3 regions of the Burkholderia sp. AU30198 genome follow, and region 3 is predicted to be linked to each of the others. Evidence: predicted binding sites of a transcription regulator. Region 3 holds the regulator's gene; each other region holds the start of a gene.
The links. The regulator HrcA, encoded in region 3, represses chaperone genes, less so after heat shock. The targets are predictions, from matches to a motif close to TTAGCACTCNNNNNNNNNGAGTGCTAA.
Positions count from the first base shown of each region.

Region 1: groES (co-chaperone GroES) is a predicted target of HrcA. The motif match lies at 2,789-2,815, and genes of this name have one in related genera.
Region 2: rpoH (RNA polymerase sigma factor RpoH) is a predicted target of HrcA. The motif match lies at 1,621-1,647, and genes of this name have one in related genera.

Region 1 is NZ_JAIZSA010000010.1:124,816-128,981, reverse strand. Features, by position in the region: gene LGN19_RS22160 (N-acetylmuramoyl-L-alanine amidase) at 1-172, shown strand, start outside; gene LGN19_RS22155 (hypothetical protein) at 177-626, shown strand; gene groL (chaperonin GroEL) at 735-2,375, opposite strand; gene groES (co-chaperone GroES) at 2,422-2,715, opposite strand; gene LGN19_RS22140 (carbohydrate porin) at 3,396-4,166, shown strand, end outside.
Region 2 is NZ_JAIZSA010000008.1:54,190-58,355, forward strand. Features, by position in the region: gene LGN19_RS18560 (cytochrome ubiquinol oxidase subunit I) at 1-1, opposite strand, end outside; gene cydP (cytochrome oxidase putative small subunit CydP) at 1-272, opposite strand, end outside; gene rpoH (RNA polymerase sigma factor RpoH) at 622-1,557, opposite strand; gene pagL (lipid A 3-O-deacylase PagL) at 1,919-2,488, shown strand; gene LGN19_RS18580 (nuclear transport factor 2 family protein) at 2,534-2,917, shown strand; gene leuA (2-isopropylmalate synthase) at 3,061-4,166, opposite strand, start outside.
Region 3 is NZ_JAIZSA010000013.1:225,340-229,505, forward strand. Features, by position in the region: gene recN (DNA repair protein RecN) at 1-208, opposite strand, end outside; gene LGN19_RS26590 (NAD kinase) at 228-1,130, opposite strand; gene hrcA (heat-inducible transcriptional repressor HrcA) at 1,261-2,283, shown strand; gene hemH (ferrochelatase) at 2,431-3,495, shown strand; gene LGN19_RS26605 (RNA-binding S4 domain-containing protein) at 3,580-3,987, shown strand; gene LGN19_RS26610 (hypothetical protein) at 3,959-4,120, opposite strand.

The sequences.
Region 1 (4,166 bases), on a different contig from region 3:
GAAAACAGCGGAACCGGTTTATGAAAGCGTCACGGCCGAACAGAATTCATCGCTCAAATGGCTAGTTCGAGAATTATCCGAAACGCTGAACGTCGAGATGAGTGAGGTATATCGGCACCCGGAAGTCGGGCGCAAGAATGCCACCGAGGCAAGCACGGCACAGTGGGAATGACGCCATGGTTCTAGCCAAATGTGTCGCGGCGGTTCTGCTTTGCGTTCCGATCGCTATCTGCCACGCCAGAGAGGTACGCGCCGTGACAGTCGAGCAATCCGGCCAGTCATCGACCCCGGACGACCCGCTGACCAAGGGTGCATGCAAGGATTTCACACCGACCGTCGCGCAACTGAAGCGGTTCTTCTCGAGAGCCGCGCCGATTGACGGCAAGTTTGTCGCCCACGATTACTACTCGCCCTGCCACTCGGACGGCACCATTTCGTTCCCGGACGGCAGCTCGGGGAGGTGGCGCGTTTACTCCAGCGGCACTGCGTCGCTGACGTGGGCATCGAACGACAACACGGTCTATCTCTACAATGGGCGCAACAACGGCTGGCACGATCCGTTCGCGTGCAGCTACGGCCTTCACGATGAAGACGACGATACTTCATGCTACCTGCCGGGCTTCTGATTACGATCGCCCGGCAATCCATAAAAAAAGACCCGCATCGCTGCGGGTCTTTTCTTTTGGCTGGAACGCGCATCGCTGCGCGCTCCGGACACCATCGACCGAAGTCGATTACATGTCCATGCCCATGCCGCCCATGCCGCCCGGCATGCCGCCCGCCATCGGTGCATCTTCCTTCGGCAGTTCTGCGACAGCTGCGTCCGTCGTCAGCAGCAGGCCTGCAACCGAAGCTGCGTTCTGCAGTGCGGTGCGCGTGACCTTGGTCGGGTCGACCACGCCGGCTTCGACCATGTCGACGTACTCGCCCGTCGCTGCGTTGTAGCCGTAGTTGCCCGTACCTGCAGCAACTGCCGCCACCACGACGCTGGCTTCTTCGCCGCCGTTCGTGACGATCTGGCGCAGCGGCTCTTCCATTGCGCGCAGCACGATCTTGATGCCGGCGTTCTGGTCGGCGTTCAAGCCGGTCAGGCCTGCGATCGCGGTGCGAGCGCGGATCAGCGCAACGCCGCCACCTGCCACGATGCCTTCTTCCACAGCTGCGCGCGTTGCGTGCAGTGCGTCTTCGACACGTGCCTTCTTTTCCTTCATTTCGACTTCGGTCGCAGCACCGACCTTGATCACTGCAACACCGCCGGCCAGCTTCGCCACGCGCTCTTGCAGCTTTTCACGGTCGTAGTCCGACGTCGCTTCTTCGATTTGCGCGCGCACTTGCTTCACGCGTGCTTCGATGTTCGCGGCTTCGCCTGCGCCGTCGATGATCGTCGTGTTTTCCTTGCCCACTTCGATGCGCTTCGCCTGGCCCAGTTCTGCCAGCGTTGCCTTCTCGAGCGTCAGGCCGGTTTCTTCCGCGATCACCTGGCCGCCGGTCAGGATCGCGATGTCTTCCAGCATCGCCTTGCGACGATCGCCGAAGCCAGGCGCCTTGACCGCAACGGTCTTCAGGATGCCGCGGATGTTGTTGACGACCAGCGTTGCGAGCGCTTCGCCTTCGATGTCTTCAGCGATGATCAGCAGCGGACGGCCAGCCTTCGCGACTTGCTCGAGTACCGGCAGCAGATCGCGGATGTTCGACACCTTCTTGTCGTGCAGCAGCACGAACGGGTTGTCGAGGACGGCGACTTGCTTTTCCGGGTTGTTGATGAAGTACGGCGACAGGTAGCCGCGGTCGAACTGCATGCCTTCGACGACGTCGAGTTCGTCAGCCAGCGACTTGCCGTCTTCGACGGTGATCACGCCTTCCTTGCCGACCTTGTCCATCGCTTCAGCGATGCGATCGCCGATCGACGTGTCGCTGTTCGCCGAGATCGAGCCGACCTGTGCGATTTCCTTGTTCGTCGTGCACGGCTTGCTGATCTTCTTCAGCTCTTCGACAGCCGCTGCGACTGCCTTGTCGATGCCGCGCTTCAGGTCCATCGGGTTCATGCCCGATGCGACGTACTTCATGCCTTCGCGAACGATCGATTGCGCGAGGACGGTTGCCGTCGTCGTGCCGTCGCCTGCGTTGTCGCTGGTCTTGGAAGCCACTTCCTTGACCATTTGCGCGCCCATGTTCTGGAGCTTGTCCTTCAGCTCGATTTCCTTCGCGACCGACACACCGTCCTTGGTGACCGTCGGGCCGCCGAAGCTGCGCTCGAGCACGACGTTGCGGCCCTTCGGACCCAGCGTGACCTTGACTGCGTTGGCGAGAATGTTCACGCCTTCGACCATCTTCGAACGGGCGGAATCGCCGAATACGACGTCTTTAGCTGCCATCTTCTAACTCCTTGAATTCTTGGGAATATGTACCGTCGGTGGACGCTTACTTCGCGTTGACCACGGCCATGATGTCTTCTTCGCGCATGACCAGCAGTTCGTTGCCGTCGACCTTCACGGTCTGGCCTGCGTACTTGCCGAACAGGACGCGATCGCCGACCTTCACGTCGAGCGCGATCGGGGCGCCCTTGTCATCGCGCTTGCCCGGGCCGACGGCCAGGACTTCGCCCTGATCCGGCTTTTCAGCAGCGGCGTCGGGGATCACGATGCCCGAGGCGGTCTTGGTTTCCTGATCCAGGCGCTTGACGATCACGCGATCGTGCAAAGGACGAAGGTTCATATTCACTCCTCTCTTGACTGAGATTGAAGAACGCTTAGGGAATCTGCCCGGCTTATCGCCCGGCAGAGAATTGTTAGCACTCTCGTGCAGCGAGTGCTAATTATATGGACGGGTTTTGACAAATTCAAGAAGGGGAACCGGACGAATTTTCAGGGCGGCGACGCGGCGGGTAAAGCACGCGAAAACAACCAAAAACCCTTTCGAAACAATACCCTGACGAACTCAACCCGGCCTGGCCGGCGGGCCCGAGCGGCCCGCGAATCTCATCCAGCCCCGTTTGGACACCGGGTAAGCACGGAGTTCCTGCGATCGGCGGCATCGCATCAAAAGACCTGTGCGGGCGTCGATTCCGTCCGCCGCGACACGCCCGGCCACCTCCGCCGGACGACCTTCGGGCCCCTTCCGCGGATCCATCGATCCGCATCTAACCATACATTGTCATTACACAGATATTTACGGTTTACCTCGACGAAAAACACGTGTCAGCCCTCATCCGTAAGGGTTCGGATTACATTCAGTAATTCAGATGCGAATCATTCTCGTTTACATTGACTTTCCCATTTGACACTCCTACGATGCGCCGGATTGCAGTCATCTGCGTGCCCTGGCCGATCGGCGCCGCCCCAGCGGACAGCGCCTTAAAAGCAGGACTCCACACTAAATAGAACCAGGGATTTGATATGAAGTTTGCGTCGTTCCAGGGAGACAACATCCGGGTCCGGATGCGCCCCGCCGCTTGCGCGGCCATCCTCGCGTGCGCATCGTTCGCGAGCGGTGCGGCTTTCGCCGACACGCCCGTCGACGCGCAGCCCGAAGCGCCCGAGGCCGACCTCGCGATCCAGGCGAAGCCGACCAACGCGTTGACCGGCATCTGGACGCGCCAGAACCTGCTCGGCGACATGGGCGGCATCCGTCCGTGGCTCGGCAAGTACGGTGCGACGCTGCAGATCACCGAAACCAGCGAATACCTCGCGAACGTGCGCGGCGGCCTGAACCGCGGCGGTGCGTACGACGGGCTGACGACCGCGACCTTGACGGTCGACACGCAGAAGGCGATCGGCCTGCCCGGCGGCACGTTCAACGTCAGCGCGCTGCAGATCCACGGCACCAACCTCAGCACGAGAAACCTCGGCACGCTCAACACCGCGAGCGGCATCGAGGCGCAGGGCACGACGCGCCTGTGGGAGCTCTGGTACCAGCAGTCGTTCCTCGACAAGCGCGTCGACGTGAAGATCGGCCAGCAGAGCCTGGACCAGGAATTCATGGTCAGCACGTATGCGAACACGTTCGTCAACACGATGTTCGGCTGGCCCGCGCTGCCGTCGTACGACCTGCCGAACGGCGGCCCCGCGTATCCGCTCGCGGGCCTCGGCGTGCGCGTGCGTGCGCAGATCACGCCGACGCTCACCGCGCTCGCGGGCGTGTTCGACGGCGATCCGCTCGGCAACAAC
Region 2 (4,166 bases), on a different contig from region 3:
TGGTGGTCTCCCTCGGTGGGTGCAGGCGCCGGCACCGAGAGCAGCTTCTCGGCGACGGCGGCAGGCGGCAACGACATGTGCTCGGCCTGCGGATGATTGAAGAATGCGTATTTGAGCGACATCAGGAGGATCAGCTTGACGATCAGCACCAGGGTGATGTCGCGGGCGAGGGTCGGTCCGCGTGCCCACGCGGCGATGCGCGCGCGCCAGCCGATCGTGCCGGCCGGCCGCGGCGGAGGCGCAGGCTCTTTATTGATCGAGATCAAGGCGATTATCCTGAATCGATTTAGGTCTGATTTGGGGCGACTTTACGTCGGATTTATGACGGCCGTGAAGCTGTTTTAATCCTTTTGCGCCTGACATGCCAATTTTAAAAGGACGGCTTTCCAATGCCGAGTGCTGCGCTGCGGCAGACCGTCGCGAAACACGGGCCGAAATTTGAGGCAGATCAAGGTTATGCGGAAGGGGCCCGCAAACGGCCTATTACCTGACGAATCAGGTCAATTAATCGGCAAAGAATCGAGTGGAGAAGCGGGTGAAAAGCAGCGGATAAAGCAGGCGAAAAAAAACCGCTGCCGGTCGGGCAGCGGTTTTTGATGAAGCGCTCTAAATCGCAGCGATTTACGCGTATTCGGCGAGGGCGGTGCGCATCTTTTTCATCGCGCTCGCTTCGATCTGGCGGATACGTTCCGCCGACACACCGAACTCGGCGGCGAGATCGTGCAGCGTCGAGCCGCCCGAACCGTCGTCGTCGACGTGCAGCCAGCGCGCCTCGATGATGCGGCGGCTGCGCGCGTCGAGCGCGTCGAGTGCCTGCGCGATGCCGTCCGTCTGCAGCGTGTCGCGCTGACGCGCGGCGAGCACGGCGGTCGGTTCGTTGTGCGAGTCGGCCAGGTAGGCGATCGGCGCGTACGACTCCTCGCCGTCTTCGACCTGCCCTTCGAGCGCGATGTCGCCGCCCGACAGACGCGTTTCCATTTCGGTCACGTCTTCGCGCTTGACGTTGAGTTCCTTCGCGAGGCCGTCGATCTCCTCGGGCGTCATCGCCTGCAGGCCCTTCTTGTGGCTGCGCAGGTTGAAGAACAGCTTGCGCTGCGCCTTCGTCGTCGCGACCTTCACCGTGCGCCAGTTGCGCAGGATGTACTCGTGGATCTCGGCCTTGATCCAGTGGATCGCGTACGACACGAGACGCACGTTCTGGGCCGGGTCGAAGCGCTTCACGGCCTTCATCAGGCCGATGTTGCCTTCCTGGATCAGGTCGCCGTGCGGCAGGCCGTAGCCGAGATAGTTGCGCGCGATCGACACGACGAGCCGCAGGTGCGACAGCACGAGGCGGCGTGCCGAGTCGAGATTGTTGCCTTCACGGAATTCGGTTGCGTACTGGCGTTCCTCTTCGGGCGTCAGCAGCGGAATGCGGTTGACGGCCTGGATATACGCGTCGATGTTGCCAAGCTGGCCCGGCAACATCGATTGGGCTGCGAGCGCCAGCGAGCCTGCCGATGCGGCCTTGGCCGGCGTCTGGCTCAGGGTGTTCGGGAGGGTCAGGGCATTGCTCACTAAAAAAACTCCTTTGGAATCAGGGACAAACCCCCGGTCTCGAATGAAATTCCGTGGGCCATCTTAGCACTCCCGCAATCCGAGTGCTAATTCCTTAGAGCAAGCGTGGGCATCGGAGTTCCCACTTTTTCTATCGAGCCAGTCGAGTCGATAGTCTAATCTGCGACAGAGGGAGCGAGGCGAAGTTCCGTAAGCCGTTGTTTCTGATGGTAATCAGTAGACGATTTCAATTTTTGTCGTTTTGGAAGGAAGCCATTTCGCTTTGTGATGCCGATTCGAAAAGTCCTTTACCATACCATTCAGTTCGCTCGAGCCGGCCGAAGCGGCAGGCTCCATTCAACCCACAAAGTTGGAGTGTCAGATGAACAATAAGAAGAATCGCCGGCCCCGCAGCCGGCTTGCGCTGCACGCGATGCTGGCGGCGTCCCTTCTGGGCGGATCGGGTGCGGCATGTGCGGATCGATGGGGGATTCAGGCGGGCGGCGGCTTTTCGGATCGCCGCGGGGTCGACAAGGCCGATCTCGGCGTGGTGTGGGATCCGGGCTGGAACTGGTGGGAAATCGGCGGCTGGCACTTCGCGTTCGTCGTGGAAGGGCATGCCGGCTACTGGCATACGGGCGGCAACGTCCACAGCAGCATCGGTGAATTCGGCGTGACGCCGATGTTCCGTTTCATCAAGAGCGCCGGGGCGATCCGCCCGTTCATCGAGGCCGGCGGCGGCGTCCGGCTGCTGACGCACCCGACGATCTCGGATAGTTTCTCGATGGGGACCGCGTTCCAGTTCGCGCCGACCGCGGGGGTGGGCGTGCAGTTCGGCCAACGGCAACAGTATCAGGTCGGCTACCGTTTTGAACATGTGTCTAACGCGGGTATCAAAGAGCCGAATCCTGGTATAAATTTCCACCAGTTCTACTTGCAGTACAACTTCTGATCCGCACGCCCGCGCACGGCGTGCGCGTTGCCGAGGAGTCAGGCGATGGCGAAGGTGGTCGATGCGGTCCGCGCGCTCGAGCGCGACCGGTTCCGGGCGATGGTGGACGGGGACGGCGAAGCGCTCGACACGCTTTTGTCGGACAAGGTGTTCTTCGTGCACACCAACGGCAAACGCGAAACCAAGCAGCAGTTCATCGACGCCATCGTCGCCGGCCGCCGCCGCTATCGCCAGATCGAAATCCAGTCGCAGGACGTGCTGCCCGTCGGCGATGCGACCTGCGTCGTCACCGGGCGTGCGTTGATCGAGATGGAAACGAACAACGGCGGCCTGGTCTTCCCGATTGCGTATACCTCCGTCCATACCCACGAACAGGGCCGCTGGTGCCTGTTCGCGTGGCAGGCGACGCGGTGCGCGACCGAGACATGAGCGCGTGTGGCGCTCCTTTTCATGTCCCGACCGAAGCGGCCTTCTGGGCCGCTTTTTGCTGCCTCGTGCGGCGCGGATCGCGCGGCGCACGGGCGGTCACGCCCCGCTCGCTGACGTTTGAACCCTGAAACGGAACCCGGCGGTCAGGCCGCCGCGCGGCGATCCGCGCAGTGCCAGGCCGAGCGGTTGATCGCACTGACGACCGCATCGAGCGCGGCGCTTGCCGCATCGGCGTGCAGGCCGACACCGTGCCGCAGCGGCGCATCGCCGACCCGGCAGCCGACCGATACCGCGATCCGCCCGTCCGTCGTGCGCGCGTGTTCGCACGTCGCGACGTCGATCGCGGCGTCGGCGGCCGCCGCGAAGGCTGCGGCCATACGTCGCACGGCATCGTCGGGCGTCGTGTCCGCCGCCGCCGCCGGCGCAGCGATCTCGCGGTTCCGCCAGCGCGCGCCGCTGCCGTGACGCGCAGCCGGCCCGTCGGTGTCGAAGAATTCGCTCGCGAACAGCGCGCAGATCGCGTCGCCCGTCACTTCCTCGCCGGACGCGTCGGCGAGCGTCTGCACCGCATGGCTGAATTCGATCTGCACGCGGCGCGTCGGCGTGAAGCCCATCCCGCGTTCGAGCAGGAACGTCGCGCCGCCCTTGCCGGACTGGCTGTTCACGCGGATCACCGCGTCATAGCTGCGGCCGAGGTCGGCCGGGTCGATCGGCAAGTACGGCACTTCCCAGGCCGCGTCGGGGCGCTGCTGCGCGAAGCCCTTGCGGATCGCGTCCTGGTGCGAGCCCGAGAATGCGGTGAACACGAGGTCGCCCGCGTACGGATGGCGCGGATGCACGGGAATCTGGTTGCAGCGTTCGACGACGCGGCGCACGGCGTCGATGTCGGAGAAATCGAGGCCCGGATCGATGCCTTGCGTGTAGAGATTCAGCGCGAGCGTGACGAGATCGACGTTGCCGGTGCGCTCGCCGTTGCCGAACAGGCAGCCCTCGATGCGGTCGGCGCCGGCGAGCAGCGCGAGTTCGGCCGCCGCGACCGCGGTGCCGCGGTCGTTGTGCGGATGCACGGACAGCACGATGCTGTCGCGATACGCGAGGTTGCGGTCCATCCACTCGATCTGGTCGGCGAACACGTTCGGGCTCGCGGCTTCGACGGTGGCCGGCAGGTTGACGATCATCTTGTGATCGCGGGTCGGGCGCCAGGTTTGCGCGACTGCGTCGCAGATCTCGCGCGCGAACGTCAGCTCGG
Region 3 (4,166 bases):
GCGTGAATTCGGCGGTGATGTCGGCGCGGCCGCAGCCGGTGCGCACGACGCTTGCATCGGAACGTTCGCCGAGGGCAAGGGCGAGGGCGTCGATCAGGATCGATTTCCCGGCGCCGGTCTCGCCGGAAAAGACGGAAAAGCCGCTGTCGAATTCGAGATCGAGCGCGGCGACGATGACGAAGTCGCGGATCGAGAGGTGGCGGAGCATGGTGTAGGGCGGAGCGGCGTCAGGACGCCTTGTCGTCTTCGTTCGAGGCGTGTTCGTTCCAGTGCAGCTTCTTGCGCAGCGTCGCGTAGTAGCTGTAGCCGATCGGGTGCAGGAACGGCACCGTGTGCTTCGAGCGGCGCACCTCGATCGTGTCGTTCAGTTCGAGCGCGGTGAACGACTGCATGTCGAAGTTCACGTTGACGTCGCGCCCGCCGACGATCTGGATCGCGATTTTCGAATCGTCGGGCAGCACGATCGGCCGGTTCGACAGCGCGTGCGGCGCGATCGGCACGAGCACGATGCCCGCCAGCTGCGGATGGAGAATCGGGCCGGCCGACGACAACGCGTAGGCGGTCGAGCCGGTCGGGGTGGCGACGATCAGGCCGTCCGAACGCTGGTTGTACATGTACCGGCCGTCGACCGATGCGCGCAGCTCGACCATCCCGGAGAAGCCGCTGCGGTTCACGACGACGTCGTTGAAGGCGATCGCGTGGTAGATCGGTTCGCCGTCGCGCATGATGCGGGCCTCGAGCAGCGCGCGCTCCTCGCGCTCGAACTTGCCCGACAGGATCACCGGGACGAGCGCCTGCATGTCGGCCGCCGCGATATCGGTGATGAAGCCGAGCCGCCCGTGGTTGATCCCGATCAGCGGTGTCTTGTACGGCGCGAGCTGACGGCCGATGCCGAGCATCGTGCCGTCGCCGCCCAGCACGACCGCCACGTCGGCGCGCGCCCCGATTTCGGCCGGGGTCAGCGCCGGGTAGCCGGTGATGCCGATCTCGCGCGCGGTCTCGGCTTCGAAGACGACTTCGAAGCCCCGCTTGGCGACGCAGGCGGCCAGCGTGGTGAGCGGCTCGGCGATGTTCGGCGTGTTGCTCCGGCCGACGAGCGCGACGGTGTTGAACTGATTACCGGTTTTCATGCCGGCATTACACCATAGCTCGTTGACGAAAAGAACCGGCTGTGCGCAGACGGGGCCGGATCGGGCTGGCCCGCGCATCGGTGGCCACGCCACTCGCCGCGGTCGCGCGGTTGCGCTAAAATTTTCCACCATGCTAGATCCTCGCGCACGAACCCTCCTGAAAACCCTGATCGAACGGTATATCGCCGACGGTCAGCCAGTCGGATCGCGCACGTTGTCCCGTTACTCCGGGCTCGAGCTGAGCCCGGCGACGATCCGCAACGTGATGTCCGACCTGGAGGAGCTCGGCCTCGTGTCGAGCCCGCACACGTCGGCCGGCCGCGTGCCGACGCCGCGCGGCTACCGGCTGTTCGTCGACACGATGCTGACGGTCGAGGCGCCGATCGACGCCGAAGCCGTCGCGCGGCAGGTGCAGAACACGCTGCAGGCCGGCGAGCCGCAGCAGCGGGTCGTGGCGGCCGCCGCGAGCGTGCTGTCGAACCTGTCGCAGTTCGCGGGCGTCGTGCTCACACCGCGCCGCAGCCACGTGTTCAAGCAGATCGAGTTCATGCGCCTGTCGGACAAGCGCATCCTGCTGATCATCGTCACGCCCGAGGGCGACGTGCAGAACCGGATGCTCGCGACGCCGCGCGATTACTCGCCGTCGCAGCTGACCGAGGCGTCCAACTACATCAACGCGCATTTCGCCGGGCTGTCGTTCGACGAGGTACGCCGCCGCCTGCGCGACGAGATCGACCAGTTGCGCGGCGACATGACCGCGCTGATGCATCTGGCGGTGACGGCCAGCACCGAGGTGCCCGACACCGAGGACACCGTGCTGATTTCCGGCGAGCGCAACCTGCTCGAGGTGGCGGATCTTTCCTCCGACATGGCTCGGCTGCGCAAGCTGTTCGACGTATTCGACCAAAAAACGGGCCTCCTGCAACTGCTCGACGTGTCGAGCCACGCCCAGGGCGTGCAGATCTTCATCGGCGGTGAATCGACGCTCGTGCCGATCGAGGAAATGAGCGTCGTCACCGCGCCTTACGAGGTGAATGGGCAGATCGTCGGCACGCTCGGCGTGATCGGCCCGACCCGCATGGCGTACAACCGCGTGATACCGATCGTCGACATCACCGCGCGCCTGCTGTCGCTCACGCTGAGCCAGCAGTAGCCGGCCAGCGCCAGCCCGATCCCGCCCCGTCATCGTGCCGCGGCGCCGCGTGTGCCGGTAGTCGGCCGAACAGCCAGCAGAACGACACGGAGCGGCCCGCTATAATTGAGAGCCGTCCGGTCCCGTGCCCCGAGCACGTTCTTGCCCATGCGTTTCGATCTTGAGCCGCCTTCGAGCATCGCGGCTGCCCATCGCATCGGTGTGCTGCTGATCAATCTCGGCACGCCCGACGCCCCTACGCCGCGCGCGGTGCGGCGCTACCTGGCCGAATTCCTGTCGGATCCGCGGGTCGTCGAGATTCCGCAGGCCGTCTGGCAGGTGCTGCTGCGCACGCTGATCCTGCCGCTGCGCGGCCGTGCTTCCGCGAAGAAATACGCGGCGGTCTGGATGCCCGAGGGCTCGCCGCTGCGCGTGTACACGGAGCGCCAGACCGACAGCGTGCGGCATCTGCTCACGTCGAACGGCTATCACGTGATGCTCGACTACGCGATGCGCTACGGCAGCCCGAACATTGCGCACGCGCTCGCGCAGTTCAAGCGCGCGGGCGTCGAGCGCGTGCTGCTGATGCCGATGTATCCGCAATACTCGGCGTCGACCACGGCCACCGCCTTTGACGCCGCGTTCGACGCGCTCGCGCGCATGCGCAACCAGCCGGAAGTACGCACGGTGCGGCATTACGCCGACCATCCGGCCTATATCCACGCGCTGGCCGAGCAGGTACGCCAGTACTGGGCGCAGCACGGCCGGCCCGACTTCGCGGCCGGCGACAAGCTCGTGCTGAGCTTTCACGGCGTGCCGAAGCGCACGCTCGACCTTGGCGACCCCTATCACGACCAGTGCCAGCAAACGGGCGCGCTGCTGATGGCCGCGCTCGGGCTGTCGACGACCGAATGTCGCGTCACGTTCCAGTCGCGCTTCGGCAAGGCCGAATGGCTGCAGCCTTACACCGCGCCGACGCTGCGCGAGTTCGGCGAAGCCGGCGTGCGGCGGGCCGACGTGTTCTGTCCCGGTTTCACGGCCGACTGCCTGGAGACGATCGAGGAGATCGGCATGGAAGTGCGCGACGAATTCCTCGCCGGCGGCGGCAAGGCGTTCCACCGCATTCCGTGCCTGAACGGCGCGCCCGCGTGGATCGGCGCGCTCGGCGAGATCGTCGCCGAGAATCTGCAGGGCTGGCCGGTCAGGGCCGCGCAGCCCGAAACGGTGAGCTGAGATGAAACGACCCCCACGCTCACTTCGTTCACTGCCCCCCGAGGGGGCGGTCAGCCTCCTTGGGGCGGCCCGGCGGAGGCTGCGATGAATTACAAGATTTCGACCGAACCGGGCGCGAAGCTGCGCATCGACAAATGGCTGTGGACGGCCCGGTTCTTCAAGACGCGCTCGCTAGCGACCGATGCGGTCGACAAGGGGCACGTGAAGATCGGCGGCGCGGCGGTCAAGCCGGCGAAGGAAGTGCGCGTGGGCGACGAGGTCGAGATTGCGATCGACGGCATCGTCTGGCACATTGCCGTGCTCGGCGTGTGCGACGTGCGCGGGCCGGCGAGCGTCGCGCAGACGCTTTACGCGGAAACGGAAGCGGGGCGGGCCGCGCGGCTCGCCGAACTGGAGCGGCGCCGCACGTATCGCGAGCCGGCGGCCGAATTGCACGGCCGGCCGACGAAGCGCGACCGGCGCATCATCGACAGATTTTCTGGTGGGAGCTGAACATCTGGTCAAACGTCGCCCGCGCGCCCCCGTATTCGGTCGTGCGGTCGGTGACGGCTCCCGACAGGCAGATGGTGGTGGTGCCGGCAATGAGTACCAGCGCGACCACCGAGATCGCAAAGGTCAGTTTCACGGTACTCCCCTCGAGAAGAAGGGTGAAAACGGCGCCAGGTGGATGT